Regions from separate parts of the Streptomyces sp. NPDC041068 genome, predicted to be linked through region 1. Evidence: riboswitches for the same ligand, from Rfam matches in the RefSeq annotation. Region 1 holds a riboswitch; each other region holds the start of a gene.

What was found. A riboswitch is a leader RNA that binds a small molecule or an ion and turns the genes downstream of it on or off. The one in region 1 is predicted to bind cyclic di-AMP.
Positions count from the first base shown of each region.
Region 2: linked by a shared signal. The riboswitch ahead of AB0B50_RS30985 (M23 family metallopeptidase) and the one ahead of AB0B50_RS26935 (C40 family peptidase) in region 1 are both predicted to bind cyclic di-AMP.
Region 3: linked by a shared signal. The riboswitch ahead of AB0B50_RS33200 (transglycosylase family protein) and the one ahead of AB0B50_RS26935 (C40 family peptidase) in region 1 are both predicted to bind cyclic di-AMP.
Region 4: linked by a shared signal. The riboswitch ahead of AB0B50_RS36735 (M23 family metallopeptidase) and the one ahead of AB0B50_RS26935 (C40 family peptidase) in region 1 are both predicted to bind cyclic di-AMP.

Region 1 is NZ_JBEZCG010000012.1:63,792-71,505, forward strand. Features, by position in the region: gene AB0B50_RS26900 (8-amino-7-oxononanoate synthase) at 1-355, shown strand, start outside; gene AB0B50_RS26905 (DUF397 domain-containing protein) at 389-613, opposite strand; gene AB0B50_RS26910 (helix-turn-helix transcriptional regulator) at 610-1,485, opposite strand; gene AB0B50_RS26915 (ATP-binding protein) at 1,759-2,211, shown strand; gene AB0B50_RS26920 (LysR family transcriptional regulator) at 2,274-3,191, opposite strand; gene AB0B50_RS26925 (LysE family translocator) at 3,292-3,909, shown strand; gene AB0B50_RS26930 (DUF6328 family protein) at 3,848-4,420, opposite strand; gene AB0B50_RS26935 (C40 family peptidase) at 4,503-4,976, opposite strand; cyclic di-AMP (ydaO/yuaA leader) riboswitch at 4,980-5,156, opposite strand; gene AB0B50_RS26940 (hypothetical protein) at 5,515-5,823, opposite strand; gene AB0B50_RS26945 (ATP-dependent Clp protease proteolytic subunit) at 5,831-6,466, opposite strand; gene AB0B50_RS26950 (GNAT family N-acetyltransferase) at 6,593-7,330, shown strand; gene AB0B50_RS26955 (hypothetical protein) at 7,349-7,714, opposite strand, start outside.
Region 2 is NZ_JBEZCG010000014.1:262,900-270,613, forward strand. Features, by position in the region: gene AB0B50_RS30965 (MFS transporter) at 1-250, shown strand, start outside; gene AB0B50_RS30970 (alginate lyase family protein) at 485-1,669, shown strand; tRNA gene AB0B50_RS30975 (tRNA-Met) at 1,716-1,789, shown strand; gene AB0B50_RS30980 (PP2C family protein-serine/threonine phosphatase) at 2,008-3,162, shown strand; cyclic di-AMP (ydaO/yuaA leader) riboswitch at 3,384-3,531, shown strand; gene AB0B50_RS30985 (M23 family metallopeptidase) at 3,543-4,616, shown strand; gene AB0B50_RS30990 (aldo/keto reductase) at 4,800-5,744, shown strand; gene AB0B50_RS30995 (PrsW family intramembrane metalloprotease) at 5,758-7,110, opposite strand; gene trmB (tRNA (guanosine(46)-N7)-methyltransferase TrmB) at 7,153-7,714, opposite strand, start outside.
Region 3 is NZ_JBEZCG010000016.1:237,566-245,279, reverse strand. Features, by position in the region: gene eno (phosphopyruvate hydratase) at 1-1,265, opposite strand, end outside; gene AB0B50_RS33200 (transglycosylase family protein) at 1,611-2,339, opposite strand; cyclic di-AMP (ydaO/yuaA leader) riboswitch at 2,344-2,492, opposite strand; gene AB0B50_RS33195 (transglycosylase family protein) at 2,687-3,796, opposite strand; gene AB0B50_RS33190 (cytochrome P450) at 3,946-5,247, opposite strand; gene AB0B50_RS33185 (hypothetical protein) at 5,244-7,052, opposite strand; gene AB0B50_RS33180 (nucleoside triphosphate pyrophosphohydrolase) at 7,095-7,714, opposite strand, start outside.
Region 4 is NZ_JBEZCG010000020.1:115,887-123,600, reverse strand. Features, by position in the region: gene AB0B50_RS36760 (nucleotide pyrophosphatase/phosphodiesterase family protein) at 1-30, opposite strand, end outside; gene AB0B50_RS36755 (DUF5998 family protein) at 30-617, opposite strand; gene AB0B50_RS36750 (GNAT family N-acetyltransferase) at 689-3,541, opposite strand; gene AB0B50_RS36745 (HPr family phosphocarrier protein) at 3,698-3,979, shown strand; gene AB0B50_RS36740 (GntR family transcriptional regulator) at 4,149-4,859, opposite strand; gene AB0B50_RS36735 (M23 family metallopeptidase) at 5,048-5,851, opposite strand; cyclic di-AMP (ydaO/yuaA leader) riboswitch at 5,864-6,026, opposite strand; gene AB0B50_RS36730 (pitrilysin family protein) at 6,223-7,608, opposite strand; gene AB0B50_RS36725 (pitrilysin family protein) at 7,605-7,714, opposite strand, start outside.

The sequences.
Region 1 (7,714 bases):
TCTCGCGCCCGCCGCGGTGGGCGCCGCGCTCGCGGCCCTGCGCCTGCTGCGCCGTGAGCCCGAACGCGCCGCGCGTGCCCGCGAGGTCGCCGCCGAACTGCACCGGCGCCTGACGGCCGAGGGGCTCATGGCGGTACGTCCCGACGCCGCCGTCGTCTCCGTGCGCGCGCCGTCACCGGAGCAGGCCGTGCGCTGGGCGGCCGACTGCCGGGCCGCCGGGCTCGCGGTGGGGTGCTTCAGGCCGCCGTCGGTGCCGGACGGGATCTCACGGCTGCGACTGACCGCCCGCGCGGACCTCACCGACGCGCAGATCGTCGATGCCGTACGGGTGATCAGCCGCAACGCGCCGCGGTGAAGTGAACCGAGCCCACGAGGGGCCGGGCTCTGCTCACCGCAGGCTGGTGAGGAACGACTCCCAGGGGCCGGGGGAGAAGAGCAGGGCTGACCCTGCGATGTTCTTCGAGTCACGCACGGCGCACAGGCCGGTCAGCGGACCCGAGTCGAGTGTGGCCGTCTCGACGCAGTTGTTCATTCCGTTGCTGTAACTGCTGCGCTGCCACCGCGCACCTTGAAGGGTCGTGCTGGAAGGTACGTACCGAGGCATTGCGGTCATGTTGCCTCCTTCGCGCCGTCGCAGAGCCCGGCGATGAAATCCGTGGAGTCCTCGGGTGATAGCGCTTGTACCTGAAGGGAGTTGAAGGCCTCCGTGTACGCCTGGAGGTCTTCTTTCCGTTCGATGTAGAGGCTACTCGTCAAATGGTCGAGAACAACCACATCCAGATCAGCAATGTTCGGAAATGAAAAAATAACGAAAGGACCGATCAGGCCCGCATGCTCGCCGGCGGCGAAGGGCAGCACCTGAAGCCGCACATGCGGCAACAGGGCCACCTCTCGTAACCGTGTCAACTGCCCCGCGAAGACCTGCTCCCCGCCGACCGTGCGGCGCAGCACCGCCTCGTCCAGGATCACGCTCAGTCGCAGCGGAGGATCCGCGCGCAACACGTCCTGGCGGGCCAGGCGGACCTCCACCAGGGCGTCGACCTGCTCCTCCGGCAGGCCGCCGAGCGCGGCCCTGGTCACCGCGCGCGCGTACTCGGGGGTCTGCAACAGCCCTGGCACCACGGTGGTTTCGAGCGTGCGCACCCAACTCGCCTGGGATTCCAGGCTGATGAAGTCGCGATACGTGGCGGGCAGGAGATCGCGGTACGCCTTCCACCAGTGGTGGCGACCCTCGCCCGGGTCGTCGCTGCCCGCGAACGCGACCAGCAGATCGCTGAGTTGGGGGTCCTTCACCTCGTACGCCGCGAGCAGCAGCCGTACGTCGGCGGCCTTGACGCCGCTGCGACCCGTCTCGATCCGGCTCACCTTCGACTGGTGCCAGCCGACCTTGGCCGCGGCCTGGCTGCTGGTGAGTCCCGCGTGGGTGCGCAGCGCGCGCAGTTCGGCACCGAGCTGGCGGCGGCGCACCGCGGGGCCGTACTGCATGCCCGTCTCCTTCCGGATGAAGCCGTCGGGGATCCCGGCGGCAGAGCGGGGGCAGTAGGCGACAGTAGAGGAAGGACCAGTCTCTCGCCCAAATACGGTCTGCCGTAGCAGAGTTCACCGCTTCGAGCGACAGATATATGCACATCTCGGTGGATCGCCGCCCGTGACCGGCCAAGGAGTGGCAGGCTGGCGCGAAGCACCAGTTCGGGACTGTCCTCGAGTCATCCGCGACGAGTCGGAGACCGGTCCCGATGGGAAAGGGACAGCGTCGCCATGGCAGACCACCAGGAAGCCTCCGTCACTCTGCCGAGCGATCCTGCCTCGGTCCCCGCGGCCCGGAAATACGTCTCGCGCGTGCTCGCCGAATGGGGCCTGCCCGGCGACACCGAGGTGGCCGACACCATCAGGCTGATCGTCTCCGAACTCGCCACGAACGCCGTGCAGCACACCCTGGGACAGTCGCCGACCTTCACGGTGGACGTCGAGCTCGACCGGGACGAGCAGCTGCGGATCGGCGTCACCGACAGCCACCCCCGCTACCCCAAGCGGCTGCCCGCGGCGGTCCAGCAGGACAACGGCCGGGGCATGGTCATCATCCGCTGGCTGGCCGCCGAGTGCGGCGGCAGGCTCTCGGTCAGCCCCACCGACGAGGGCGGCAAGACCGTGTGGATCGCACTGCCGTGGACGGCGCGCGTCCAGCGCAGACACCGCGACCCCGCGCGCTGACGCCGCCCACCGGTCGGGGATCGCTCGCCGACCGCCGCTCGCTGCCCGCCGACCGCCGCCGGTCAGGCCGCACTCGCCGAGCGCCCGAAGACCCCGCGCAGCAGAGCCCGGAAGGAGTCCGCCGCCGGGCTCGACTCGTCGGTGCGGTGCACGACGGAGATGGTGCGCCGCAGATCGCCGGGTTCCAGGAGCCGCGTGCCGACGGGGGTCGCGGCGGTGCGCGCCACCATCTCGGGCACCACGGCGACGCCGAGCCCCGCACTGACCAGGGCGCAGACCAGCGCGTACCCGGGCGACTCGACGAGCACCGCGGGCGCGGCACCGGCCCGCGCGAGGGCCCGCTCCACGGCCTGCCGGGGCGGATGGTCCGGAGCCATGCTGATGAGCGGCTGCCCGGCGAGGTCGGCGAGCGGCAGCCGCGAGGCCGCGCCGGTGAGCGCGTGGCCGGGCCGGGTCACCAGGACCAGCTCCTCGACCAGGACCGGCTCGGCCGACACGGCGGCGGGCAGCGGCACCGGGTCCGCCGGCTCATAGGTGTGCGTGAGGGCCAGATCGACCTCGCCCGCCGCCACGGCCGCGACACCGAAGGGCGGTTCGTGCCCCGTCACCGTCAGCTCGACGTCCGGGTGGGCCCTGCGGAAGGCGCTCAGGACGGGCGGCAGCAGATGGATGCCGGCCGTCGGGAAGGTCGCGACGCGCAGCCGCCCGCCCGAGAGCCCGGCGAGCCGCGCCAGCTCGTGCCGCGCCCGCTCCATCTCGTCGAGCACCCGGCGGGCATGGCCCACGAGCAGCTCCCCCGCGCCGGTCAGCCGGGCCCCGCGGTGGTGACGTACGAGAAGAGCGGTGCCCGCCTCCCGCTCCAGCTTGGCGAGTTGCTGGGAGAGCGCGGGCACGGTGTAGCCGAGGCGCTCGGCGGCCCGGGTGATCGAACCGGCCTCGGAGACCGCGACGAGCGCGGCGAGACGCGTGGGGTCGTACATGGAAGCTCCCTGAACACCTGCACTCCCTAAACGCCTGCTTAAGGCAGACCCAGGATATTCCACATACCTGCTGAAGGCTTCGGCCGGGCACGCTGGGCGCATGGACGCACAACTGGTCGCCTTCACCTCGGTCGCCGCGGGCATGGTCGCCATGCCGGGCGCCGACTTCACCGTCGTCGTACGCAACGCCCTGGTCTCCCGGCGGGCCGGAGTCGCCTGTGCGGTCGGCGTCGCGGGCGGGCTCCTGGTGCACACGGCGCTGGCGGTCGCGGGTGTCGCCGCGGTGCTGGCCGCCGTGCCCGCGCTCTTCAGGGCGCTGCAACTCATCGGCGCCGGCTATGTGCTGGTCCTCGCCTACCGCGCGCTGCGCTCCGCGGCTCGGCCACGCACCGCGGCGGCGGGCGAACCCGCGGCGCAGGGCGGCGGACTGCGCGAGGGTTTCCTGACCAACGCCCTGAACCCCAAGGCGTCGATCACCTTCCTCAGCGTGCTGCCTCAGTTCGTGCCCGACGGCAGCCCCGCGATGCCCAGGACCTTGCTGCTCGCGTCGATCGTGGTGGCGCTGGCCCTGCTCTGGTTCCCGGTCGTGGCGCTGCTCGTGGACCGGCTCGGCAGGTGGCTGCGCAGGCCGCGCACCGCCCGCGCCGTCGAGGCCGTCACCGGCACCGCTCTCGGCGCATTGGGCCTGGTGCTCCTCCTCGAGCCCCTGATGGCATGACACCCGGCACCTCCTGCGCCGCCGCGACGGCGCGCGCCACCGGCCGCCGGACCAGGCGCGGCAGTACGCCCCACAGCCCGACGCACACCAGGAGCGTCCCCGCGCCCGCGACGACCCCTTCGACGCGCCCCGCCGTCACGTCGACGACGAGCAGCACCGAACCGGACAGCGCGAGCATCAGGACCCGCAGACCGACCTCGGCGAGCCGGGACGACACCTGCACGACGAGCGGCTTGGCGCGCTGCTGGAAGAGCGAGCGGTGCAGCGCGGCGGGCGCCGTGAACAGCGCCGCCGCGACCACGGCGAGCAGCAGCGTCGTGACGTAGGTGCCGCGCTGCACGGCGTCGAGCGAGGGGAACCGCGGGGTGAAGGCGAGGGTGAGCAGGAAGGCGAAGAGGATCTGCACCCCGGTCTGCGTCACCCTCAGCTCCTGGAGCAGCTCCCCGAAGTTGCGGTCGGCGCGCTCCAACGGCGTTTCGTTGCGAGCGGTACAGGAAAAGTCGTCGGACATGCCGGACGGGTATCCCGGCCGGCGCGCTCCACGCACCGGCACCTGACGGTGCGAGGCGCGCGCCGGACCGACCGCGGCGGGGTCAGCGGACCCGGCCGTACCAGACGCTGTTGGACCAGATCTTCTCCAGACGCACCACGGTCCCCGTCTTGGGGGCGTGCCAGATCTTGTTGTTACCCGCGTAGATCCCGACGTGGTAGACGTTCCGGCCGGAGTGGAAGAACACCAGGTCGCCCTTGGTGCGCTGGGACTTCGAGATGTGCTTGGTCTTGTTGTACTGCGCGGCGGCGGTGCGCGGCAGCTTCTTGCCCGTCTTGTTGAAGGAGTAGAGCGTCAGGCCCGAGCAGTCGAACCGGTTGGGACCCGCGGCGCCGTAGCGGTACGGGGAGCCCTTCTTGGACGCCGCGATCTTGAGCGCCTTCGTCCCGTGTGTGGCCGCCTCGGCCTCCGACGCGAGCCCGGGGGCCACGACGGTGCCGCCTACGACGGCGAGCGTGAGGACCGATGCGGCACCGGTCCTGCTGAGCAGCGACGGAACATGATTCAGCGCAGTCATGCGCAACCCTTCGTCAGCCGCCTGTGAAGGATGACCTGTCGGGTTCGGGCAGGCGAAGATGCCCGGCCGCGTCGTGCTCTGCGGCTTCACCCCAAGGGCGTCGTCCGGACTTCCCGGACGGGCCCGTCATGCCTGGGTCCTCCACTCCTGCCGTTGCACCGATGTCGACCGGTCATCCGGGTGGCGGCAGGACTCGGCGTCCGCCCGGACCGCCCCGCCGCTGTGGCGGGGGCTTGTCGTCGGAAGGGATCTTGACCCGACAAGGGCGAAAAAACCGAGCCGAAACGGCGTTTTGTGAGGCTCCTCACGACTGACCCGTTCGGGTGGACACCGACGAATTGGGGTTACGGAGGGATGGTCTGACGATGGCTCGACCAGCATCGGAATGTGCTATTCCGCCCGCGCTGTACACACCTGGCGCAACTCTCCACGGCTCGTCGGCGGACGCCTCGCTACGCCGTCCGAAGTAGCCCTTCTGGTCCGTTTCGAAGCGGTCCGGGACGTTCCGGTGGAGGGTGCGTGGCGCTCGGCGCGGGGGTCAACTGCCGGGCGGGGGCGGCACGGTGACCCGCCGGGACCGCCGCTCGCCGTCGAGGACGCGCAGGGCCTCGGCGAGCGTGGTGGCGTGCACCTCGCTCTCGCCCCGCTGGTGCATGAGGGTGAGCGCGTCCCGCAGGGCGGTCGCCCTGCCGACCAGGGCCTGGGCGGCACGCAGTCCGCCGTACGTGTGCCCGGATCGCGCCGGGTTGATCCTGCCGACCAGGTCGACGACCTCGAGATAGCGGTCGATCAGGTCGGCCTCGGCGCGGGTCAGGGCCGGCAGGGGAGGGAGTTCGGGCGGCAGCATCGAGGGCTCACCTCGGGTCGCGCGCGGCGAGCGAGGTCTTGCGGTTCGGGATGATCCGGTCCACGAGTCCGTACTCCAGGGCCGCCTGCGCGTCGAGGATCTTGTCCCGCTCGATGTCCGCGGTGATCCGCTCGGGGCTCTGCCCCGTGTGCCTGACGAGCATCTCCTCCAGCATCCGGCGGCTGCGCAGCATCTCGTCGGCCTGGATCGCGAGGTCGCTGGCCTGGCCCTGGAACGGCTCGGTGACGGAGGGCTGATGGATCAGCACACGCGCGCCGGGCAGCGCGAACCGCTTGCCGGGGGTGCCGGCGGCGAGCAGCACGGCGGCGGTGGACGCGGCCTGGCCGAGGCAGGTCGTCTCCACGTCGCAGGTGACGAACCGCATCGTGTCGTAGATCGCGGTCATCGCGGTGAACGAGCCGCCGGGGGAGTTGATGTAGAGCGAGATGTCGCGGTCCGGCGCGAGGTGCTCCAGGTGCATGAACTGGGCCATCACGTCGTTCGCCGAGGTGTTGTCGATGGGGGTGCCGAGGAAGACGATCCGCTCTTCGAGGAGCTTGGAGTACGGATCCAGGGTCCTCGTCCCCGAGCTGGTGCGTTCGGTGAACTCGGGCAGGACGTAACGGGCGGACGGACGATTCATGGCACGCCTTTCGTCTTCCGGTCGCGGGGCGGTCCGGTCTCTGTAAAAAATGTACAGGACGTACGTTCCGTGGGGCGAGGAAATGTGGTGTCGGGCGGTACGTGATCCGCGTAACCTCTTCGGGTCATGGGGCGAGACGTGGTGGAACGGGACGAACGGGCGCTGCTCGCCCTCGAAGTGGAGGTCATCCACGGCCTCGGGCCGGTGGCGAAGGGCGGGCTGCCGACGGTGACCGATCCGGCGGTGCAGGCGGTCCTTGCCTGGTCGCCGCGAGCGCGGGTGCTGGCGCTGGGGGAGGGCGTCGCCCCGCCGAGCGACGGTGGCGGCTTCGGAGTCGACGGGGAGCCGTACGCGCCGGGCGAGCCCCCGGGTGTCCTCGTGCGGCTGGCCTCCGCTCTGACGGCGGCCGGTGAACCGGCCGCCGTCGAGGGCGGCCCCTGCTTCACCTTCCCGGACCCGCTCGCCGCGGCCCCCGCCGCACCCCTGCCCCTCCTGCTCTCGGACGACCAAGGGCGGGACGCGGCACGGCAGTTGACCCGTCCCGACAACTGGCAGCCCGGCGAGTGGGCGGAGCTGATCTCCGGGGCGGCGGGGGAGTGGGCGATGGCCGTGCACGACGGCGCGCCCGTGTCGATCTGCCACACCCCCGCCGCGAACGCCCGCGCGGCGGAGGCCGGCATCTGGACCCGCCCGGACTTCCGCGGCCGCGGCCTCGCCCCGGCCGCGGCCGCCGCCTGGTCCCACCGCGTGCGTCGCGACAAAGAGGTGCTCTTCTACAGCACCACGGCCGCCAACCGGGCCTCCCGCTCGGTGGCCCGCGCCCTCGGTCTCGCCCCGCTCGGCTGGATCTGGACGGTGCGCTGAGCGGTCACGTCACGGGCGTCAGGCCCAGGGGCCGGGCAGGAGGTCGCTCTCCGTGGCCTCCGCGCGCGTACGCAACCGGCGTGCCGAGCCGGACTCCACGACCAGGACGTCGGGCACGTGGTCCTCCAGGAAGCGCAGGTGACCGACGGTGCCGACCGTCGTCGTCCGGGCCGCGAGCCACGCGACGAGGGAGCGCAGGGCGTCGAACTCGTCGGGGTGCACCTCCTGGCGGACGGTGAGGGACCAGCCCCGCTCGCCCCGCTGCAGTTCACCGATCAGTACGCCCCCGATCCGCGCCGCCGGTCCCCTGGCCGAGAGCAGCGGACACTCCTCGCCTTCGGCGTGCCGCGTGCCCGCCTCCTCGCCCAGGTGCCACCTGATGAG
Region 2 (7,714 bases), on a different contig from region 1:
CCCCGCCGCCGCTGGCCACTCCGTCTCCGACGCCCTCGCCCTGGCCGCCTCCTCCGGCGACACCGCCCTCGCCACGGTGGCCCGCGAAGCCTTCACCGAGGCGATGTCCGCCAGCTTCTGGGCCGGCGCCGCGGGCGTCCTGGCCGCGGCCGCCCTGGCCGTCGTCCTCATCCGCGACCGCAAGACCCCGCAGGCGACCGAGGCCCAGCCCGAGCCCACCCGCACGAGCGACCTCACCACGGCGGCCTGACCATGGCGGCCTGACCCTCACCCCCATCGCGTACGACACCACGGCGCCCCGCCCGGCTTCGGCCCGGCGGGGCGCCGTGGTGTCCGTGCGCCGTGGGCCGCCCGAACGGAGTAGGTCAGCCGTGCGGGCGGCAAGGCTGCGGGACACGCTGGACTGCCAGGTTTGCTGGGGTCGACCCGGAGGTGCGGCATGGCGGCTCGTGACGGTGGGGCTGGGCGGTGTGTTCTTGTGCTCGTGCTTGTGCCCCTTCTCGCCCTTGCCGCCGCCTGCGGCGGCGGGGGCTCGGGTGGTGGTTCGGGTGGCCGGACCGCCGCTGCTCGGCCGCTCGACCTGCCGTTCACTCATCCCGGCGTACTCGTCAGCAAGGCGCAGCTCGACCGGGCCCGCGCGCACGTCCAGGCCCAGGATCAGCCCTGGCTGACGGCGTTCGAGCAGATGCGCGACAGCAAGTACGGGGCCGCCGACTACCAGGCGACTCCGTACGCCGTCGTGGAGTGCCCGCCCGACACCCGCCCCGGCCGCGGCTGCGTCGAAGAGCGTGAGGACGCCCTGGCCGCGTACACCCAGGCCCTTCTCTGGAACGTCACCAAGGACCGCGCACACGCCGAGAAGGCCGTGCAGATCATGGACGCCTGGTCGAAGGTGATCACCAAGCACACCGAGGCCAACGCCGGGCTGCAGACCGCCTGGGCCGCCTCGTCCTGGGCCCGCGCCGCCGAGGCCGTGCGGTACACCTACGACGGCTGGACCGACGGCCAACTGCTGCGGTTCGAGCGGATGTTGCGCAACGCCTATCTGCCGCAGGTCAAGGACGGGTCCGCCGACTTCAACGGCAACTGGGACCTCGTGATGGCCGACGCCACCATGGCCATGGCCGTCTTCCTCGACGACCACGCCACCTTCGAGAAGGCCGTGCACCACTTCAGGACGCGCGTGCCCGCGTACTTCTATCTGGAGTCCGACGGGAAGCTGCCCGTCTCCCCGGAGGGCAGCGGCATCGACACCGCCGCCGAGCTGAAGAAGTACTGGTTCGGACAGGACACCTTCGTCGACGGGCTCTCCCAGGAGACCTGCCGCAACTTCAAGCACGCCAGCTACTCACTCGCCGCCACGTCCCACATGGCGGAGACCGCCCACCACCAGGGCGTCGACCTGTACGGGGAGGTGCGGGAGCGGCTGCGGGCCGCCTTCGAGTTCCACTCCGAGTACCAGCTGGGCGCCAAGGCCCCTGACTGGCTGTGCGGCGGCACGGTGCAACGCGACATGGGGCCCGACACGGAGGTCGGGCTGAACCATCTGCAGGGGCGGCTGAAGCTGGAGATGCCGCAGACCGCGAAGTACACCGAGCAGCGGCGGCCCGAGGGTACGGACGACCTCTTCGTGGCCTGGGAGACCCTCACGCACGCGGGCAACGCCTAAGTGGTTCGACGCACCCCTCCGGATGGCGTACTGTTGTGTTCACCGACGCGGGGTGGAGCAGCTCGGTAGCTCGCTGGGCTCATAACCCAGAGGTCGCAGGTTCAAATCCTGTCCCCGCTACTGAAGGCCGAGGGCCCGGGACCATTGATTGGTCCCGGGCCCTCGGTGTTTTCGTGATCCCGTGCCTTCGGCCGTCCCGTGCCCCCCGGCCGTCCCGGACCCTCGGCCGTCCCTGCTCTCCGTAACCCGGTCGGCCCACATCAGGTCGCACCCTTCCCCCGCTGCGGGAAGCCTGGACGGAGCGCGGTGATGGGCGCGGAGTCGGCGGGAGACAAGCGGTGGGGCAGCGAGGAGGATCCGGCGACAGCGGTGCCACCACCCAGGAAGCCACCCACGAGTGGGCCTTCGTGCGGTCCCTGCCCTTCCTGCTCCTCATCGTCGGCGTCGTCTTCGACGCGTTCACCCCGCCGGAGTTCACCGCGGCCCCCCTCTTCACGGCCGCCCCGCTGATCGCCGCCCCCTTCTACTCGCTGGCCAACACCGTTCTGACCGGCATCGCGGCCTCGGCCGCCGTCTTCTTCCTGCACTACGGCAGGGCCGTCGCCAGCCATGTCGAGGCCGTCACCGAGCTGATCACCGTGATGACCGTCGCCGCGCTCGCGATCGTCATCAACCGCGTCGTCCGCCGCGGCAACGCCAAGCTCGCCACCGCCCGCTCCATCGCCGAGGCCACCCAGCGCGCCGTGCTGCCCGAGCCGGACGCCCGCATCGGCGGTCTCGACATCGCGGCGCGGTACGAGGCCGCGCAGGCCGACGCGTTCATCGGGGGCGATCTGTACGCGGTGCAGGACACCCCGCACGGCGTACGGCTCATCGTCGGCGACGTACGCGGCAAGGGCATGGGTGCGGTCGCCGCGGTCGCCGTCGTCATCGGTGCCTTCCGCGAGGCCGCCGAGCAGGAGGCCACCCTGGAGGCGGTCGCGCAGCGCCTGGAGCGGGCCCTCGCGCGTGAGGGCACCCGGCGCGACGGGCTCGACGCCTTCGAGGGGTTCACCACCGCGGTCCTCGCCGAGATCCGGCACGGCGAGGGCGTCGTACGGCTGATCAATCGCGGGCACCCGGCACCGCTGCTGCTGCGCGGGGACGGGCGCCTGTGCGTGCTCTCCGCGAGCGAGCCCGCCCTGCCGCTCGGCATGGGCGACCTCGGCACCTGGCCGGACCGGGCCGACGAGACCGACTTCCCGCCCGGCGCGATGCTGCTCCTGTACACGGACGGCCTGTCCGAGGCGCGCGACGTGGCGGGGGAGTTCTACGATCCCGCGGCCCGGCTCGGCGGGCGGATCTTCCCGGGGCGCGGGGGACCGCACGCGCTGCTCGCCGCGCTCACCGAGGAGGTGCGGCGGCACACCGGCGGCGGTGCGACCGACGACATGGCGCTCCTCGCGGTGCGGCGGCCGGCCGCCGACGATCCCGCCGTGACGCCCAGTGACTGAAGTGCACCCCTCCGCATAACAACTGACGCACTGTCAAGGGAATGTGAAGCTCCGGTGCGCGTGCATGCGGGGGCAACTCGCCCCGTTCCGAACCCCGGTGTCCCGGTAAGTACGGCCGAAGAGCGTTAACGATCAACCGGAACGGCTTGGAATACCGACCCGCCGTCTATTAACGTTCGATAACGCAGCGCGGTCGTCCCAGCCGTCACTCGAGGCGGCTCCGTGCGCACGCGCCTAATCCCGCAAGGGAGCCGGGGAACCACCAACTTGGGGTGAATCGGGCATCTGTGCATCCGTGCCAGATGTTCGTAGGAGACCTTCCTGCTCCGAACCCGTCAGCTAACCCGGTAGGCGAGAAGGAAGGAAAGGAGTGCGCCCCAGTGGCGTCCAACCGGCCTGCCCCCCGAGCCGTGTACGTGCCGAATGACGACGACTTCGGTTCGTACGACGAGGAACCCTTCGAGGAGTGGAATCCCACCGAGGAGTCCATCCGTCCCGTCCGCGGCAGGCACCGTGTGCACAAGAAGAGCGGCGGCGGACTCGCCCGCAGCTCCACCGTCCTCGGCGTGGGCGTCATCGCCGCCGTCGGCGCGGGCGGCATCGCCACCGCGCAGGGCGGCAAGCCGCCGGTCTCCATATCGATGCCCGACCTGGGCACCGTCACCGACTCGCTCCCCGAGGCCAAGTCCCTTCCGGGCGTGGGCTCTTTGATATCCGACGACGACACGTCGGACACCACGACCGCCGCGGCCGCCTCGGCCCCCCTCACCGCCGCCGGTGTCAGCACCGCCGACGCCGAGCAGGGCACCACCGACGCGGGCGAGGCACTGCGCGCCCGCATCATGCAGCAGGCCGAGAACCAGCAGGACCAGGCGGACGCCGCCGTGCAGACCGCGGCCGAGGACGCCGCCGTCAAGAAGGCCGCCGACGAGGCCGCCGCACAGCAGAAGGCCGCCGAGAAGGAGGCGGAGGCCAAGGCCGCCGCCAAGAAGAAGAAGGAAGAGGAGGCCAGGAAGGCCAAGGCCGAGGCCGAGCGCCTGGCCAAGCTCGCCAAGAGCTATGCCATCCCCACCTCCTCGTACACCCTCACCTCGCACTTCGGCGACGCGGGATCCATGTGGTCCTCCGGCCACCACACCGGCCTCGACTTCGCGGCGCCCACCGGCACCCCGCTCAAGGCCGTGCACACCGGCACCGTCAAGGAGGCCGGCTGGGCGGGCGCGTACGGCTACCGCACCGTCCTGGAGCTCGAGGACGGCACGGAGATCTGGTACTGCCACCAGTCCTCGCTGAACGTCAGCGCCGGACAGAAGGTCACCACGGGCGAGGTCATCGGCCGCGTCGGCGCGACCGGCAACGTCACCGGGCCGCACCTCCACCTGGAGGTCCACACGCCCGACGGCACCGGCATCGACCCCCTCGGCTGGCTGCAGGGCAAGGGCCTCAACCCCTGACGGGGGCTCAACCTCTGACGTACCCCCGGAACCCCGGCGGTCCTGGCGGCGACCCCCCGACGCCAGGGCTGCCGGTTCGGTGTATCCGGACGACGGTTCGGCGTGCCCGGACGGCGGATCGATGTACCCGGACGGCCGCGGCTGTTGCGGAATTCCGCTTCCGGTAAGCGTGTTGAGGAACGTATGACGTCTCTTCGTACACTTGGCTCATCCGACCTCGAGGTCTTCCCCCTCTCCCTCGGCGGCAACGTCTTCGGCTGGACCGCCGACCGCGCGGCGTCCTTCGCCGTGCTCGACGCCTACACCGCGGCGGGCGGCAACTTCATCGACACCGCTGACGCCTACTCGTTCTGGGTGGAGGGCAACAAGGGCGGCGAGTCCGAGACCCTCATCGGTGAGTGGCTGGCCGAGCGCGGCAACCGTTCCGACGTCGTCATCGCGACGAAGGTCGGCGCCCTCCCCGAGTACAAGGGCCTGTCCGCGAGCACCATCAAGGGTGCCGCCGACGCGTCCCTGCAGCGCCTCGGCACCGACTACATCGACCTCTACTACACGCACTACGACGACCCGTCGGTCCCCGTGGAAGAGATCATCGGTGCCCTCGACGAGCTGGTGCGGGCCGGCAAGGTGCGGGCCGTCGCCGCCTCCAACATCACGCCCGAGCGGCTCCAGGAGTCCCTCGACTTCTCCGACCGCGAGGGCCTCGCGCGCTACGTCGCGCTGCAGCCGCACTACAACCTCGTCTCCCGCGACACCTACGAGGGCCCGCTCCAGGAGGTCGCCTCGCGCTCCGGCCTCGCGGCCGTCCCCTACTACGCGCTCGCGTCCGGCTTCCTCACCGGCAAGTACCGCCCGGGTACGAAGGTCGAGAGCGCGCGCAGCGGCAAGGTCGCGGAGTACGCGGGCACCGAGCGGGGCGACCGCGTCATCGCCGCGCTCGACGAGATCGCCGAGGCGCGTGGTGCCGAGGTCGCGACGGTGGCGCTCGCCTGGCTCGCGGCCCAGCCCACCGTGGCGGCGCCGATCGCCTCCGCGCGCACGGTCGAGCAGCTGCCCGCGCTGCTCGCGGTGGCGGACCTGGAGCTGACGGAGGCGGAGGTCGCGGCGCTGACGGCTGCCTCCGCCTGACGCCCCGTCCTTTTCAGGAGCGGTAGGGGTTGTACGTCGGATAGCCGTAGGCCGGGTAGGGCTGCGGCTGCCCGTACGGGGGAGGGCCGTAGGGGGCGGGCCCGTAGGGCGGCATGCCGTACGCCGCGTACGGCATGGGGGGCATGACTGGCGCCGTCGCCTGGGCCGCGTACGCGAGGGCGGGGCGGGCCGGCTCGCGGCGCTCCCAGAGCTTCTCCAGCAGCTCGCGCTCGCGTACGACGAAGTCGGCGCCGGCCCGGCCGCGGCGGCCCCGGTGGCGCAGCGCCGCAAGGGACGTCGCGTACTGCTGGTACTCCACGACCGTGCGGGCCGCCGCCTTGCCCCAGGTGTACGACGCGTAGTCGCGGGCCAGGGCGCGGGCGCGCATCGAGCCCAGCGCGTACGGCTCGGGTGGGGTGAGCCAGCCCGCCGCCGCGTACACGGGCAGCTCGGCGCGGATCGTGCGCAGCTCGCGCTGCCGGGTCCAGATCGCCAGCCAGGTCAGCAGGCCGAACGAGGGCAGCATGAAGAGCGCGTACACGGTGAAGAAGCCGTACTGCCCGAAGACCGCCGAGCCGTTCCACAGCGCGTGCATGCCCATCGCGAGCAGCAGCCCGGCGAGCGGGAGCAGCACGCGGCGCACCTGCTGACGGTCGGCGCTGAGCGCCGCGATGCCGAAGCCGATGCCGGTCAGGACCGTGAACAGCGGATGCGCGAACGGCGACATGACGACGCGTACGAAGAAGGTCGCCGCCGTCACGGAGGCAAGGCCGCTGTCACTGCTGAGCTGGTCGGTGACGTAGGCGTTGCCCAGGTAGAGGATGTTCTCGGTGAACGCGAAGCCGGTCGCGGTCACCCCCGCTATGACGACGCCGTCGACGATGCCCGTGAAGTCGCGTCTGCGGAAGAGGAAGACGAGCAGGACCGCCGCCGCCTTCGCGCTCTCCTCGACGATCGGGGCGATGACGGTCGCGCCGAGGGTGTCGGCGCTGGTGGGGTCGGCGGTGGCGGTGGCTATCCAGCGGATCGCGAAGCTGTTCGCGACGATCGCGATGAGCGCGGCCGCGCAGGCACCCCACGAGAAGGAGAAGAGGAGGTTCCGCCAGGGGCCCGGTGCCACCCGGTCCAGCCAGCGGAACGCGGCGACGAGCAGCGGCACGGGCACGGTCGCGAGGCCGAGCCCGACCAGGAAGCCCTGGGTGCCGGTCTGCTCCCTGACCAGGGCGAGGATCACCAGGCCCGAGAGGGCGAGCAGCGTGACGAGGGCGGCCACGCGTATCGCGCGCCGCTGCCACCAGCGGGCACGGCGCAGCTCCCCCGGGGCGGGCGCCTCGGGGGGTATCGGATACGGAGGACTGATGGCCACTCGTTGACCCTAACGAGGGATGGGGGTGGCCGCGACGGTGCCTCAGCTCTGCGGGGCGGAGCCGGACCCTCCGGTTTGGCTTCGGCGGAACAGCAGGTCGTGGACGACGTGGCCCTTGTCCAGGCCCTGGCCCTCGAAGCGGGTGAGGGGGCGGAAGGAGGGCCGCGGTGCGTACCCGCCGTCGGGCTGCGTGTTCTCGAAGTCGGGGTGCTCGGTCAGCACCTCCAGCATCTGCTCGGCGTACTCCTCCCAGTCCGTCGCGCAGTGCAGGATCGCGCCGGGCTTGAGGGAGGGCGCGGCCAGCGTCAGGAACTCCGGCTGGATCAGGCGGCGCTTGTGGTGGCGGGCCTTGGGCCAGGGGTCGGGGAAGTAGACGCGCAGGCCGTCGAGCGAGGCGGGCGGGAGCATCTCGCGGAGCAGGATGATCGCGTCGCCGTTGGCCACGCGGACGTTGGTCAGGCCGTTCCGCTCGGCGAGGCCGAGGAGGTTGCCCTGGCCCGGGGTGTGCACGTCGACGGCGAGGATGCCGGTGTCCGGGTCGTCGGCGGCCATCTGGGCGGTGGCCTCGCCCATGCCGAAGCCGATCTCCAGGACGATGCGCTCG
Region 3 (7,714 bases), on a different contig from region 1:
GCGCTGCGGCCGGCGTAGACCGCGGCGTCGTCGAGGATCTCCTCGATGCGCAGGAGCTGGTTGTACTTGGCGACGCGCTCGGAGCGGGCCGGGGCGCCGGTCTTGATCTGGCCGCAGTTGGTGGCGACGGCCAGGTCGGCGATGGTGACGTCCTCGGTCTCGCCGGAGCGGTGGGACATCATGCACTTGAAGCCGTTGCGCTGGGCCATCTCGACGGCGTCCAGGGTCTCGGTCAGCGAACCGATCTGGTTGACCTTGACGAGCAGGGCGTTGGCCGAGTTCTCCTCGATGCCGCGGGCCAGGCGCTCCGGGTTGGTGACGAACAGGTCGTCGCCCACCAGCTGCACCTTGTCGCCGAGCTTCTCGGTGATGACGTTCCAGCCGGCCCAGTCGTCCTCGAACAGCGGGTCCTCGATGGAGACGAGCGGGTACGAGGCGACGAGCTCCTCGTAGTACTCGGTCATCTCGGCGGCCGAGCGCTCCTTGCCCTCGAACTGGTACTTGCCGTCCTTGTAGAACTCGGACGCGGCGACGTCGAGGGCGAGCGCGATCTGCTCGCCGGGGACGTAACCGGCCTGCTTGATGGCCTCGAGGATGAGGTCGAGGGCGGCGCGGTTGGAGTCCAGGTTCGGGGCGAAGCCGCCCTCGTCGCCGAGGCCGGTCGACAGACCCTTGTCCTTCAGGACCTTCTTGAGGGTGTGGTAGACCTCGGTGCCCCAGCGCAGGGCCTCGGAGAAGGACTCCGCGCCGATCGGGGCGATCATGAACTCCTGGATGTCGACGTTGGAGTCGGCGTGCGACCCACCGTTCAGGATGTTCATCATCGGGACGGGCAGCAGGTGCGCGTTCGGGCCGCCGAGGTAGCGGAACAGCGGCAGGTCGCTGGCCTCGGAGGCGGCGTGCGCGACGGCGAGCGAGACGCCGAGGATGGCGTTGGCGCCGAGCGAGCCCTTGTTGTCGGTGGCGTCCAGGTCGAACATGGCCTGGTCGATCAGACGCTGCTCGGTGGCGTCGTAGCCGACGAGCTCCGGGCCGATCTGCTCGATGACGGCGAGGACGGCCTTCTCGACACCCTTGCCCTGGTAACGGTTCGGGTCACCGTCGCGGAGCTCGATGGCCTCGAAGGCACCGGTGGAGGCACCGGACGGAACGGCGGCACGACCCGTGCTGCCGTCGTCGAGGCCGACCTCGACCTCGACCGTGGGGTTGCCTCGGGAGTCCAGGATTTCCCGGGCTACGACGACGTCGATGGACGGCACGAGCATCTCCTTCTGGGAGTGTGACGCGAATACGCGATGACGCAGGCCGCTTCGGCCCTGCGTCTCCTGAGCCTAACGGGCTCCGGAGCTTCGGCCAGCCGACCGCCCGTCCCGTGGGACGGCCAAGGGCCCAAATACCTGGGAAACGGGACGGAAGGCCGCGTTTCTACTGACTGGTAGCTCGCTAGGGGCGAACACGGGGCCGGGCTGCGGGGGGCCGGGGGCTCCGGCATTTCGGGGGCGGACATGGCCCGGCCCCGGTGCGTACGGGGGATACGCGCACCGGGGCCGGGAGCCCGTGGGGACGGGGGCCGGCCGTGCGTCCGCCGAGGCACGGCCGGGGTGGGGCCTTTAGCTGAGGTGCAGCTGCTGGCCCGGGTAGATGAAGTCGGCGTCGTCGATGATGTCGCCGTTGAGCTTGTAGACCTTCTGCCAGCCGCCCTTGACCTTGTGGTCCTCGGCGATCTTGGACAGGGTGTCGCCCGTCTTGACCTTGTACTCGCCGTCGCCCTTCTTGACCGTCTTGCCGGTCGGGGTCTCGACGGTCTTCTTGGTCTCGGTCTGCGGCGTCGGCTGCGGCTTCGGCGCGGCCTGCTGCTGCGGGGCCTGCTGCTGCGGAGCGGCCTGCTGCTGCGTCTTCTGCGGCTGCGGCTTGGTCTGCTGCTGCGGCTGCTGGGTCTCCTGCTGCGAGCCGCCGCCGTTGTACGCGGCGCCCGAGAGGCCGACGCCACAGCTCGGCCAGGCGCCCTTGCCCTGACCCGCGAGGACCTTCTCGGCGATCTCGATCTGCTGGGCCTTGGTGGCCTTGTCGGCGGTGGGCGCGTACTTGGTGCCGCCGTACGCGGCCCAGGTGGAGGCGGAGAACTGCACGCCGCCGTAGTAGCCGTTGCCGGTGTTGATGGCCCAGTTGCCGCCGGACTCGCACTGGGCGACCGCGTCCCACTCGGCACCGGTGGCGGCGTTGGCCGAACCGGCCGCCATCAGCGGGGCGGCGACGGCCGCGCCGGTGACGCCGACGAGCGTGGCGACACGGGTGGCCTTGGACGGGCGACGGTGCTTGCCCTTGCCGGAAAGCAGCATGAGTTGATCCCCTACACCGACGCCTGCGAGGTGAGCTGTCGGGTTCGGGCCGATGTGGTTGCCCGGCCGCGCTTCCTAGAGCGCGACTTCACCCCTAGCCGTTTCCGGCACTTACCTTGGGTCCCCCGCTCCTGCCTACGGCGCTCTTGAGCGACGACTGTTCCCGTCCGGCCGTTGGCAGGATTCGGCGTACCGACCGGCGGGGCCCGCAGTGGCGAGCGGTCACGACCGTAGCCACGCAATCCACCGAATTTCAAAGACGATCAGGTCTTCTGAGACCCATCTCTCACTCGCGCCAAACCGGACATTCGGCACGAAGACCCCGCCCGACTCTTCGTCAACTTCCGTTACTTTTCGCCCAGATCGAGGCTCTGACCGGGGAGGATGAGGTCCGGGTCGGCTCCGACGGTCTTCTTGTTCTCGCTGTAGAGCTCGTGCCATCCGCCGTCGACGTCGAGGTCGTGCGCGATGACCGAGAGGCTGTCCCCGGAGCGCACCGTGTACGTCCCGTCGGCGACCTCGTCCGTGCGGTCGCCGCCGCGCGACGCGTGCCGCCCGGGACGGTCACCCTCACCACCGGCGGACGGGCTCTCGTCCGCGCGGTCGCCGCGGTGGCGGCCGGACGCGGAGTCCTTGGAGCCGTCGGAAGAGTCGGAGGGCTCGGTCGAGTCCTCGGGCTCGGGCGAAGTGGTGTCCTTCTGGCCGGACTTGCCGGAGTCGCCCTTGCCGTCGGCCTTGTCGCCCTTCCCGCCCTTGTCTTCCTTGCTGCCCTTGTCGCCGGACTCGTCGTGATTCTTGTCTCGGGACTTGTCGCCCGTGCCGGGCGTGTCGCTCGCGTCGCCGGAGGGGTCGGCGGAGTCGGAGGCTTCGTCGGACGGCTCGTCCGGCGACCCGCCGGCCTTGCCGGAGCCCTCCTCCTCCTTGTCCTTCCCCTTGTCCTTCTCCTTGCCCTTCTCCTTCTCCGAGTTCTTGGAGTCCTTGGAGTCCTCGGAGCCCCCGGAGCCGGTCGAGCCGGACGGGTCGGAGGTGTCGGAGGGCTGCGGCGTGACCGGGGCGCCCGGGTCGACGTCGGCCGCGGCGCCGTCCTGAGTGAGGCCCGCGATCGGGGCGCAGCTCGGCCAGGCGGCGGTGCCCTGGTCGTCGAGGATCTGCTCGGCGACGGCGATCTGCTGCGAGCGGCTCGCCTGGTCGGCGCTCGGCGCGTACGCGAGGCCGCCGTACTGCTCCCACGTCTCCTGGGAGAGCTGGAGCCCTCCGTAGTAGCCGTTGCCGGGATTGGCGCTCCACGCGCCGCCGCTCTCGCACTCGGCGAGCTTCTCCCACGTCGTGGTCTCGGCGGCACTGGCGCTGGTCGCGCCGAGCAGCGGGATGGCGATGGCTGATCCGGTGACTCCTGCCGCGACGATGAGGGCCGGGGCCTGGCGGGGGCGTCGGTGACGACCATTGCCGGAGAGCATGCGGTTGCCTTTCAGGAGACTGCTGCGACGACTTGAGGCGCCGGGGCGCTCAAGTCGTCGTGAACGTAGCCGCAGTCGAACGCTTGTCACAAGTCGATGCAGCGGAGATCACGTAAAAGTCACATCCGTGATGGCCCGTCAGTTCGGCGTCAATCGGACGTCGTTTTCTGTGCGGTTGTGAACTCCACGGGCAGCGTGCGCAGTCCCCGCATGATCAGTCCCCCACGCCACCGCAAATCGGCAGGATCCGCCGCGAGTTGCAGATCGGGGAGGCGCCGCAGGAGTGTCGCGAGGGCGGTCTGACCCTCCAGTCGGGCGAGCGGGGCGCCGAGGCAGTAGTGGATTCCGTGCCCGTATCCGAGGTGCTGGTTGTCGCGGCGCGACAGGTCGAGGGTGTCGGGGTCGTCGAAGCGGGCGGGGTCGCGGTCGGCGGCGGCGAGCACGACGAGGACGGGGTCGCCCGCGGCGATGTCCTGGCCACCGATGCTGAGCGGCTCGGTGGCGAAGCGCCAGGTGGCGAGCTCGACGGGCCCGTCGAAGCGGAGCAGTTCCTCCACACCGGTCTCCAGGAGTGCGGTGTCGCCCTCCTGGATCGCCTTCTGCAGCCGCTCGCGCTGCTCGGGGTGGGTGAGCAGGGCGTACATGCCGTTGCCGATGAGGTTGACGGTCGTCTCGAACCCGGCGAAGAGAAGGATGAAGGCCATCGCGGCGGCCTCGTTCTCGGTGAGGTGCTCGCCGTGGTCGGAGGCGCGGATGAGGCCGGAGATGAGGTCGTCGCCGGGGTCGAGGCGCTTCCTGTGGATCAGCTCGGCGAGATAGCCGCGCATCTTCTTCACGGACCGCGCGACACCGCCCCGCGGGCCCCCGCCGTGCCGGATCATCATGCCCGCCCAGTCGCGGAAGTCGTCCTGGTCCTCGCGCGGGACGCCGAGCAGGTCGCAGATGGCGTAGATGGGGAGGGGGAAGGCGAACTCGTGGATGAGGTCGGCGGTGCCTTCCTCGACGAACCGGTCGATGAGGTCGTCCGTCAACTCCTGTACCCGTGGTGCGAATTCGGCGACGCGGCGCGGGGTGAACGCCTTGGAGACGAGGCGCCGGAGGCGGGTGTGGTCCGGCGGGTCGATGTTGAGCAGATGCGTCATCAGGTTGGCGCTGCGCTCACCCGGGATGCCGGTCTTGCTCTTCGCGTGCGCGGGCTCGTCGTGATGGGCCGGGTTCTTGCTGAGCTGCTGGTCGGCGAGGGCCTGCCGGGCGTCCGCGTACCGAGTGACGAGCCAGGCCTCGACCCCGCTGGGCAGCCGCTGCTTGCTGACGGCTTCGTTCTCCCGGAGCCAGGCGTAAGCGGGGTAGGGGTCGGTGGCGAACTCCCAGGTGAAGAGCTCGGGCCCCTGGGCCTCGGGCGGGGTCTCCGGGTCGTCCGCGGCTGCGGACGGGACGGTCTTTTCGGTCACTCCTTGACGGTATCCGGCTTCCTCTCCGGGCCGGACCGCAGGTGAGCGAGGGTGGCGGCGGCCTTCTCGTCGCCCTGCTCGGCGGCGCGCGCGAGCCAGTGCTCGGCGCGGTCGAGGTGCAGCCGGGCGAGTGCGCTCGCCGCCCAGCGGCTGCCGTCGGCCGCGGCCATCTCCATGTACCGGGCGGCTTCGGTGTACTCGCCGAGTTCCAGGAGGTCCTCGCCGACGGGCAGCGCGCTGCCCCGGTCGAGGTCCACCAGCCTGCCGTACCAGTGCCTGGCATCCGCGATGTCCCCCGCGCTACCGGCGAACTCCCCCAGGGCCCGCATCACGTCGCCGTCACCCGCCTCCGCACGCGCCCGCAGGTCGGACCTGGCCGCCGCCAGCATCGAGCCGTGCTCCGCCGGGCGGTGCTGCCGCGCCGCCTTGACCATGGCCCACCAGACGTACTGGTCGGCGGCCGGGAAGCCCGGCGCGCGCAGGGCGTCCGCCACGAGCGTGCCGCAGGCCCGCCACGTCTCCTCCTCCGCTCCCGGTAGGAGCAGTCCGGCGGCGCCTGTCCGGAGTGAGGCGGCCCACGCCAGCGCATCCGTGTACGTCTCCTCCCTCTCCATGGGCTGCTCCGCGTACTCGTCCGCCACCTCGATGAGGGCCTCCAGCGGCATCGCCTCGGTGATCCCGTGCCGGGCGAGGTCGATCGCCGCGCGCACCAGAAGGTGGCCAAGCCGCCGTCCGCGCCGCGCCCTGCGCCACTCCTCCCACAGGTCGGGGCCGAGCGCGAGGAACTGCGTGATGCCGAGGTCCCCGCGCCAGCGGACCGCGTCCGCGAGGCGCGCGTCTTCCACCGCCGCGAGGCGCGCCAGCTCCGCCTCGCTCCACTCCGTGGGGACCTCGACGGTCTGGGCGACGCTCAGGGCGCGGGCGGCGGGGTGGTGCCCGAAGCGGTGGCGGTCGTACGCCTCGTCCCGCATCGTCGCCAGGACCAGAACACGGTCATGGGTGAGCCGGGCGAGGACACCGGGGGTGCCGGGCTCCGCGAGGTGAGCGTCGAGGTCGTCGAGCCACACCACGTGGGTGCCTCCGGTGGCGCGGTCCCTGAGCTGGTCCGGCAGGTCGCGCAGGTCCGTTCCGCCGCCCGCGACGAAGACCCGGGAGTCCTCCGCCACACTCGCCCGCAGGACCGCCCATGCCGTCGAGGTCTTTCCGGACAAGGGTCCGCCCGTGACGATGACGAGGCCGCCGTAGTGCGCGGCCTGCCTCAGTAGAACGGACAGCTCGTCGTCACAGTCCCTGGCGACGTAGGGAGGCAGGGCCGTCGCGCCGACGGTCCTGCGGGTGGGGCGCACGCCGAGGCCGAGGCGGCGGAGCTGGTCGGCACGGGGCCAGCCGTCGGTCGCGGGCACCCCGCCGTGCGCCGCGCCGCTGTTGATCATGACCGAACCGATGGAGCCCGCCATGACCGCGTTGTCGACGGTGCCGCCTGAGATGGTGTTGCCGACCGTCGCGCGCGGCGACGGCATGAGCTCGGCGGTCAGCTCACGGAACGCATCGGCCAGCAGGGGACGCGCCTGGAGCAGGCCCCGGATTCGAGCGCACCAGACGCGCTGCGTCCCTGGGGTGGTCATCTCCCCCGAAACCAGCAGGCGGTGGTCCCGGGCGAGCTCCCGGGCGAACCCATCGCGCACACCCGCCTCGGCGAAGCAGTCCCGGAAGCGCAGCTCCCGCACGTCCCAGTCCTCGGCACGCATGGACCTCGCCAGCGCCATCGCGGCGAAGTCCGCCAGCTCCTCCAACTCCCGCTCCACACAAGCCCCCTGGTCATCACGCCACCTTGGGGAGCAACCGTACTAAGCCCCCGCGCCCTCGGCCGAAAGCACCGCGTCCCGATAGGCCCGCGCGGCCGCGCGGAGTGCCGCCTCCGGGTCCACGCCCTCCGCCTCGGCCCGCAGGGCCGAGGCGAGCAGTTCGTATCCCACGCCCTCCCCCGTCGGCACCGCCACCTCAAGCCCCGCCGTCCGCACCCGTGACCCCAGCTTCGCGGCGAGGGCAAGGGCGGGCTGGCCGAGCGGGATGCCCTCCGTGACCGACGTGCGCCGCTTCTCCTCGGCCTTGGTGCGCAGCCAGTGCGCCTTCACGTCCTCGGGGGTCTGCGCCGAGTCGTCCCCGAAGACGTGCGGGTGGCGGTGGATGAGCTTTTCGACGATGCCGCCCGCCACGTCGTCGATGGAGAAGGGCTCGTCCTCGTCGCCGGGGCCGCCCTCCTCGGCGATCCTCGCGTGGAAGACGACCTGGAGCAGGACGTCGCCGAGCTCCTCGCGCAGCTCCTTCCTGTCGCCCTCCTCGATCGCCTCGACCAGTTCGTACGCCTCTTCGAGCGCGTACTTCGCGAGGCCCTTGTGGGTCTGCTGCGAGGTCCAGGGACACTCGTCGCGGATTTGATCCATGACCTGGACCAGGTCGAGCAGGC
Region 4 (7,714 bases), on a different contig from region 1:
TTGTACGTCGTCCCAGGAAGGCAGCGCCATCAGCGGGCGGTGTCCGCGGTCGCCTCGGACAGCGCCTGGGCGAAGGCGAGGGTCTGCCGCACGGCGTCGGGTCCGTCGCCCGCCTCGCTGACGCGCAGGCTCAGGTCGTCGGCGGTCGAGCTGCCGGTGTAGCCGTGGTCGGCCTCGCAGTTGGGGTCACCGCAGGCCGCGGGCTCCAGGTCGATGCGCGACACGGCGCCCCAGCCGATCGTCAGGACGACCTCGCGGGGCAGCGTCCCGGGAACGTACTTCTCGGGGTTGGCGACGACGCGGCTGACCACGACCGAGGAGATGCGGCCGATCTCGACCGACTCGGTGGAGGTCGTCGCGTACGGCGTCGGGGAGGTGCTGTCCGCCGCCTGCTCGTCGGTGTGGCTGACGATGAAGCGCGTGCCGGTCAGGACGAGAACCGTGACGTGCCGACGCACTTCGTTCGCGTCGAACGTGGTCTCCTGGTGGACCAGGTACGACCCGATGGCCTCGCCGCCGATCGCGGCCTCCACCGCCTCGGCCACGAGGGCCGGGTAGTAGCCGCTGCGCTCGATCGCCGCGCGCAGCCCTTGGGTCGTCGTACCGGTCTTTGCCATGCCGTCCATCCTACGGCCCGGTGCGGGGCGCACGGGCCCCGTGGCCGCCTCTGCCCCCTGTCAGCAGCCGGTCAATAGCCGGGAAGCGTGCGCGGGCCGAGGTCGTCGCGGGCCGGCGGGGGCGCGAGCCGCACGGAGGCACCGAGCACGGAGAGGCCGCGCTGGGCGACGACCACCGGCTCCAGGGAGACGGCGACCACCTCGGGGTGGTCGTCGACGAGCCGGGAGACCCGCTGGAGCAGCTCTTCGAGCGCGGGGGTGTCCACGGGGGCCGAGCCGCGCCAGCCGAACAGGAGCGGTGCGGTCCGGATGGACCTGACCAGGGAGGACGCCTCACGGTCGGTGACCGGGACGAGGCGGTGCGCGGTGTCGCCGAGTAGCTCGGACGCGGCACCGGCGAGCCCGAAGGAGAGCACCGCTCCGGCCGCGGGGTCGATGACCGCGCGCACGACGGTGTCGACGCCGCGCGGCACCATGCCCTGCACGACGGGGCGCAGCTCGGCGGGGCTGCCGAAGACGTCCGTCAACTCCTGGTAGGCTCGGCGCAGTTGGTCCTCGTCGGCGAGGTCGAGGCGCACTCCGCCGAGGTCGGCGCGGTGCCGCAGGTGCGGAGCGGTGGTCTTCAGGGCCACGGGGTAGCCGAGCCTGCCGGCGGCTGCCACCGCCGCGTCGGGATCGGGCGCGGGCAGGGCCTGTCGTACGTGGATGCCGTACCGCCCGAGGAGCTCGTGGGCGTCGTCCGGGGCGAGGGTGGCGCCGCGGGGGTCCCCGCCGTCCTTGGCGAGCAGCTCCGCGATGCGGTCCGCGGCGCCGCTCTCGTCGATGTCGTCGTACTCGTGCACTCTCCCCGGCTCGGCGGCCTCGCGCCGCCACTGGGCGTACCTGACGGCTTCGGCGAGGGCCCGGACGGCACGCTCGGCGGCGGGGTAGGCGGGGATCCTGTACTCCTCCGCAGGCGGCTCCACTGCCGTGTCCGTTCCCGTTGTGGGCAGGCGTTCCGCACGGCGGAACGGGTGGGCACAACTCTCACCGCCGGGTACCGAAACAGGAGCATCAGGCCGTGTGCTGGCAGCAGCCGACAAAGCTTCGGCGAGCCCTCCGAGCTCCACATGAACCACGGCCACCGGCTTCGCGGGCCACCCCGCGGCCGCGAGGCGCAGCTCCGTGGCCAGCGTCTCCGGATCCGCGGTGGTCCCGTCATCGCCCACCCAGGGAATCGCGTTGACGATCACCGCGTCGCACGCGTCGTCCGACAGCGCCTCGGCGAGCGCGACCCGGAAGTCGGCCGGTGTGGCCCCGGTCGTCAGATCGCGCGGCGGCAGCGGCCGCAGCCCGTCGGCGACGCACGCGTCGTACGTGAGGAGCCCGAGGGACTCGGAGTTCCCGAGGATGCCGACGCGGGGCCCGGACGGCAGCGGCTGTCCCGCGAGCAGCAGCCCCGCGTCGACCATCTCGGTGACCGTGTCGACGCGGATGACTCCCGCCTGGCGCAGCAGCGCGGACACCGTGGCGTGCGGGAGGCGGGTCGCCTGCACCGCGTGCCCGGTGGGCGCGATGCCGCTGTGCCGGGCGCCCTGCACCACGACGAGCGGCTTGGCGGTCGCCGAACGCCGCGCGAGGCGGGTGAACTTGCGCGGGTTGCCGATGGTCTCCAGGTACATCAGCGTGACGTCGGTGTCCGGGTCCTCGTACCAGTACTGGAGTACGTCGTTGCCGGACACGTCCGCGCGGTTGCCCGAGCCGACGAACGTGGAGAGCCCCGCGCCCCTGCGGTGCAGGCCGGACAGGAGCGCGATGCCGATCGCGCCGGACTGGGTGAACAGACCGATCCGCCCGCGCGCGGGGGACTGCGGCGCGAGCGAGGCGTTGAGCCGTGTCTGCGGAGAGGTGTTGATGACACCGAAGGCGTTGGGGCCGATGAGCCGCATGCCGTACGACCGTGCCTGGCGCACCAGTTCGCGCTGCCGCTCGCGCCCCTCGGCGCCGCTCTCCGCGTACCCGGCGGAGAGCACCACCAGGCCCCGCACGCCCCGCTCGCCGCACTCGGCGACGACCTGCGGCACCCGGTCGGCGGGCACGGCGACCACCGCGAGGTCCACGGGCTCCTCGATGGCCGCCACCGAGCGGTGCGCGGGCACGCCGTCGATCTCGGTCCCCTCGTCGAACGCGGCGTTGACCGCGTACAGGCTCCCGGTGAAGCCGGAGTCCCGGAGGTTGCGCAGCACGCTGCGGCCCACGCCGCCGGCGATCCGGCCGACGCCGATCACGGCCACCGACCCCGGGGTGAGCAGCCGCTGCACCGACCTGGCCTCGGCCCGATGTTCGCGGGCGCGCTGCACGGCGAGCGAGCGGTCGGTCGGCTCCAGGTCGAACTCCAGGCGGACGACACCGTCCTCGAAGCTGCGCTTCTGCTGATAGCCGGCGTCCGTGAAGACCTTGATCATCTTGGTGTTGGCGGGCAGCACCTCGGCCGCGAAACGGCGGATGCCGCGCTCCCTGGCGACGGCCGCGATGTGTTCGAGGAGCGTGGAGGCCACTCCCCTGCCCTGGTGGGCGTCCTGCACGAGGAAGGCGACCTCGGCCTCGTCGGCGGGCGCGCTGGCGGCCATGCCGCGCTCGTCGATGCGGTCGTAGCGCACGGTGGCGATGAACTCGCCGCCCACGGTGGCCGCGAGCCCCACCCGGTCCACCTGGTCGTGGTGGGTGAAGCGGTGCACGTCCTTGGCGGACAGGCGCGGATAGGGCGCAAAGAAGCGGTAGTACTTCGACTCGTCCGAGACCTGCTCGTAGAAGCTGACGAGGCGGTCCGCGTCCTCGGCCGTGATGGGCCTGATCCGGGCGGTCCCCCCGTCGCGCAGCACCACATCGGCTTCCCAGTGGGAGGGGTGGTCGTGCCGATCCTGCTGATCCGACGGGGGCTGCATGGGGCCCAGGGTACGGGTCGCGCGGCCGCCGGGCCCGGGGCAGGCTAGGAGAGGTCGAAAGGCGACCGGGAGCGGGACGTACGTCCGGCAGAGCACCCGCGACGGCATGAGACACTGGTCTAGACAAGTGTGAGACACCTGGAAGGGCAGCAACACATGGCTGAGCGCCGCGTCAACGTCGGCTGGGCCGAGGGCCTTCACGCCCGACCCGCCTCCATCTTCGTCCGCGCGGCCACGGCCGCCGGCGTCCCCGTGACGATCGCCAAGGCCGACGGCAACCCGGTCAACGCCGCCTCGATGCTCGCGGTGCTCGGCCTGGGCGCCCAGGGCGGCGAGGAGATCGTGCTCGCCTCCGACGCCGAGGGTGCGGACGCCGCCCTCGACCGTCTGGCGAAGCTGGTCGCCGAGGGGCTCGAGGAGCTTCCGGAGACGGTCTAGGACACGTTCCTTCTGGGACACGTTCTTCAGCAATACGTCGATGGGGTCACCCGGAATTCCGGGTGACCCCATCGACGTATGCGCAAGACGTTTTCGGGATCAAAAAAGAAACGCGCGCACGGCAGAGCAGGCCGTGCGAAATTCCCTCTCTTTGTATACGGCGCCTCCGTTAATTCCGGAGGCCCGCCGTGTTTACGGGATGTTGCGAATCCCTCACATACGCCCGACCGTCAGGCCGCGCAGGCGCAGGCGCCTGCGCATGGCGCCATCGGTGCACGCCCGTCGCCCGCTCGGCGTGCGCGGCGGTGAGCGCCCTGGCCCGCTCCGCGTCCCCGCGGGCCACCGCGTCGACGATCGCGGCGTACTCGGACCAGGACTCGGTCGGCGCCGCCGGCTGCTGCACGACGTACAGCCAGGCGATCTTGTGCCGGAGCTGGGTGAGCAGCGCGCTGAGCCCCGGGCTGCCGGACGCCTGGACGAGCGTCTCGTGGAACCAGCCGCCCAGCGCGCGCAGATCCTCCCCGCGCCCGCTCCTGCACCGCTCCTGGCCCAGCCTGACGAGGCCGCGCAGGACCTTGAGGTGCGCGTCGGTGCGGCGCTGCGCCGCACGGGCCGCGGCGAGCGGTTCGAGCAGCATCCGTATCTCCAGGAAGTCGGCGGCCTCCTGCTCCGTCGGCTCGGCGACGCACGCGCCCGCGTGCCTGCGCGTGACGACGAACCCCTCGGCCTCCAGGGTGCGCAGGGCCTCGCGCACGGGGACACGGGAGACGCCGTAGCGGCGCGCGAGGAGTTCCTCGGTGAGCCGGCCGCCCCTTTCGTGGACACCGGAGACAATGTCGTCCCGGATCGCCGTGCATACCGACTGCGCGGGAATGCGCATGACCGGACCTCCGCCTTAATCCCCGCGAAACGCGGTCGACCGACGCTCGTTCTCGCTCGTTCCGTGACTCTATTGCAGGGCGCCGGAATTTCCGACGGCGGACCGGAATCCATGGATATCTTTTGGCCAAGAACGGAGAAAGCCCCGGCTCTGTGCGAGCCGGGGCTTTCGGAGCCGTACGGGAGCCGTCAGACGTTGACGCCGTGCGAGCGCAGGTACGAGACCGGGTCGATGTCCGAGCCGTAGTCCTCGCCGGTGCGGGCCTCGAAGTGGAGGTGGGGGCCACTGGAGTTGCCGGTGGAGCCCGAGAGGCCTATCTGCTGGCCCGGGGTCACCGTCTGGCCGACGGTGACGCTGAGGGACGACATGTGGCCGTACTGGGTGTACGTGCCGTCGTTCATCTTGATGACCACGTTGTTGCCGTAGGCACCGCCCCAGCCGGCCTCGACGACGGTGCCGGAGCCGACCGCGTGGACCGTGGTGCCGGACGCGGCGTGGAAGTCGACGCCGGTGTGGCTGCCGGAGGACCACATGGCACCGCCGGTCTTGTAGCCCGTGGAGACGTACGAGCCGCTGATCGGCGAGACGTAGGTGTTCAGGCGCTTGCGCTCGGCCTCGCGGGCGGCGCGCTCCTTGGCCTCGCGCTCCTTCTTGGCCTTCGCCTTGGCCTCGGCCTCGGCCTTGCGCTTCTCCTCGGCCGCCTTCTTCTTGGCGGCCTCTTCGGCCTTCTGGGCGGCAGCGGCGTCGTCGGCGGCCTGCTGCTGCGCGGCGGCCTGCGCGTCGATGCTCGCGGCGAGCGAGTCGCCCACGGAGATCGCCTGGGTGAGGCCGGTGTGCTCGATGGCCGCGTCGTCGGCCGCGGCGAACGCCGGACCCGCGAGGCCTCCGATGACGCCGGTGGTGGTGAGCGCGGCGACGCCCGCGGCGTTCGCGGTCGTGCGCGTCAGGCGGCTCGGACGACGGTGCTTCCCGGTGGCACGGGTGAACGCCATGAAGCGGCTGATCCTTTCCTTCCTTCTCGCCTACCGGGTTAGCTGACGGGTTCGGAGCAGGAAGGTCTCCTACGGATCCCTCGCCTCGCGGCAAGGTGCCCGATTCACCCCAGGGGACATGTGGGTCCCCGGCTCCCCTGGCTCGCGCCGTACGGGGACTCGGCGATGACTGTCCGGTGCCGCGGACGCGGCGTACTGCGTGACGGACAGCCGGACCGACGCTAAGCGGGACATCTGTCAATCGACAAACAGAACTCGGCTTTTGTAGCGCACGCCACACGCCAGACAGGCAACCTCCATATGAATTCGGACATATGAGGACCCCGGCGGCCGAAACAGTCGCCGGGGTCCCGATATGTCCTGACTGCCACTCAGCCCGTGACCACGCTCACGTCGCCGATCCCGAGGGCCCTGACGGGCTCCTCGATCTGCGCGGCGTCCCCGACGAGGATCGTCACCAGGTGGTCCTCCGGGAAGGCGCTCACGACCGCGGCGGTGGCCTCCACGGTGCCGGTGGCGGCCAACTGCCGGTACAGCTGCGCCTGGAAGTCGTCCGGGAGGTTCTGCTCGACCTGGTCGGCGAGCGTGGCCGCCACGGAGGCCGCCATCTCGTACTTGAGCGGGGCGACGCCCACCAGGTTCTGCACGGCCACGTCGCGCTCGGCGTCCGTGAGGCCCTCGGCGGCGAGGGTGCGCAGGACCTTCCAGAGGTCGTCGAGCGCGGGCCCCGTGGACGCGGTGTCGACCGAGCCGCTGATGGCGAGCATGGCCGCGCCCGTGCCGTCCGGGGCGGAGCGCAGGACCTGGCTGAACGCCCGTACGCCGTAGGTGTATCCCTTCTCCTCGCGCAGGACGCGGTCCAGGCGCGAGGTGAGGGTGCCGCCCAGGCAGTACGTGCCGAGCACCTGGGCCGGCCAGACCCGGTCGTGGCGGTCCGCGCCGATGCGGCCGATCAGGAGCTGCGTCTGGACGGCTCCCGGGCGGTCCACGATGACGACGCGGCCGGTGTCGTCGGCGGTCACCGGAGGCACCGGGAGCGGCTCGGCCGTGCCGCCCGTCCAGGTGCCGACGGTGTCCGCGAGGACGGCGTCCAGGTCGGTGCCCGCCAGGTCGCCGACCACGACGAGGGTGGCCGTGGCGGGCCGGACGTGCTTCTCGTAGAAGGCCCGGACCGCCGCCGAGTCGATGGCGGTGACCGTCTCCTCGGTGCCCTGGCGCGGGCGCGACATGCGCGAGGTGGCCGGGAAGAGCTGCTTGGAGAGCTCCTTGGCGGCGCGGCGCGCCGGGTTGGCGGCCTCGTGCGGGATCTCGTCCAGGCGGTTGCGTACGAGACGCTCGATCTCGCTGTCCGCGAAGGCGGGGGCGCGCAGGGCGTCGGCGAGCAGGCCGAGCGCCTTCGGGAGGCGGGAGACCGGCACTTCGAGGGAGACGCGGACACCGGGGTGGTCGGCGTGCGCGTCGAGCGTCGCACCGCAGCGGTCGAGCTCGGCGGCGAACTCCTCGGCGGAGTGCTTGTCCGTGCCCTCGTTGAAGGCCCTCGCCATGATCGTGGCGACGCCGTCGAGGCCCTCGGGCTCGGCGTCCAGGGGCGCTTCGAGGTGGATCTCGACGGCGACGACCTGCTGGCCGGGGCGGTGGCAGCGCAGCACGGTGAGGCCGTTGGGGAGCGCGCCGCGCTCGGGCGCGGGGAAGGCCCACGGCTTGGCCGTGCCCGCCTGGGGCTGGGGATGGAACTGCATCGTCGCGGCCTCGGTCACTTCGCCGCCTCCTCTTCCTCGGCGTCACCGGTGTTCTCGTCGGCGGTCTCGTCGGCGGCGGACACGGGCTCGTACACGAGCACCGCGCGGTTGTCCGGGCGCAGCC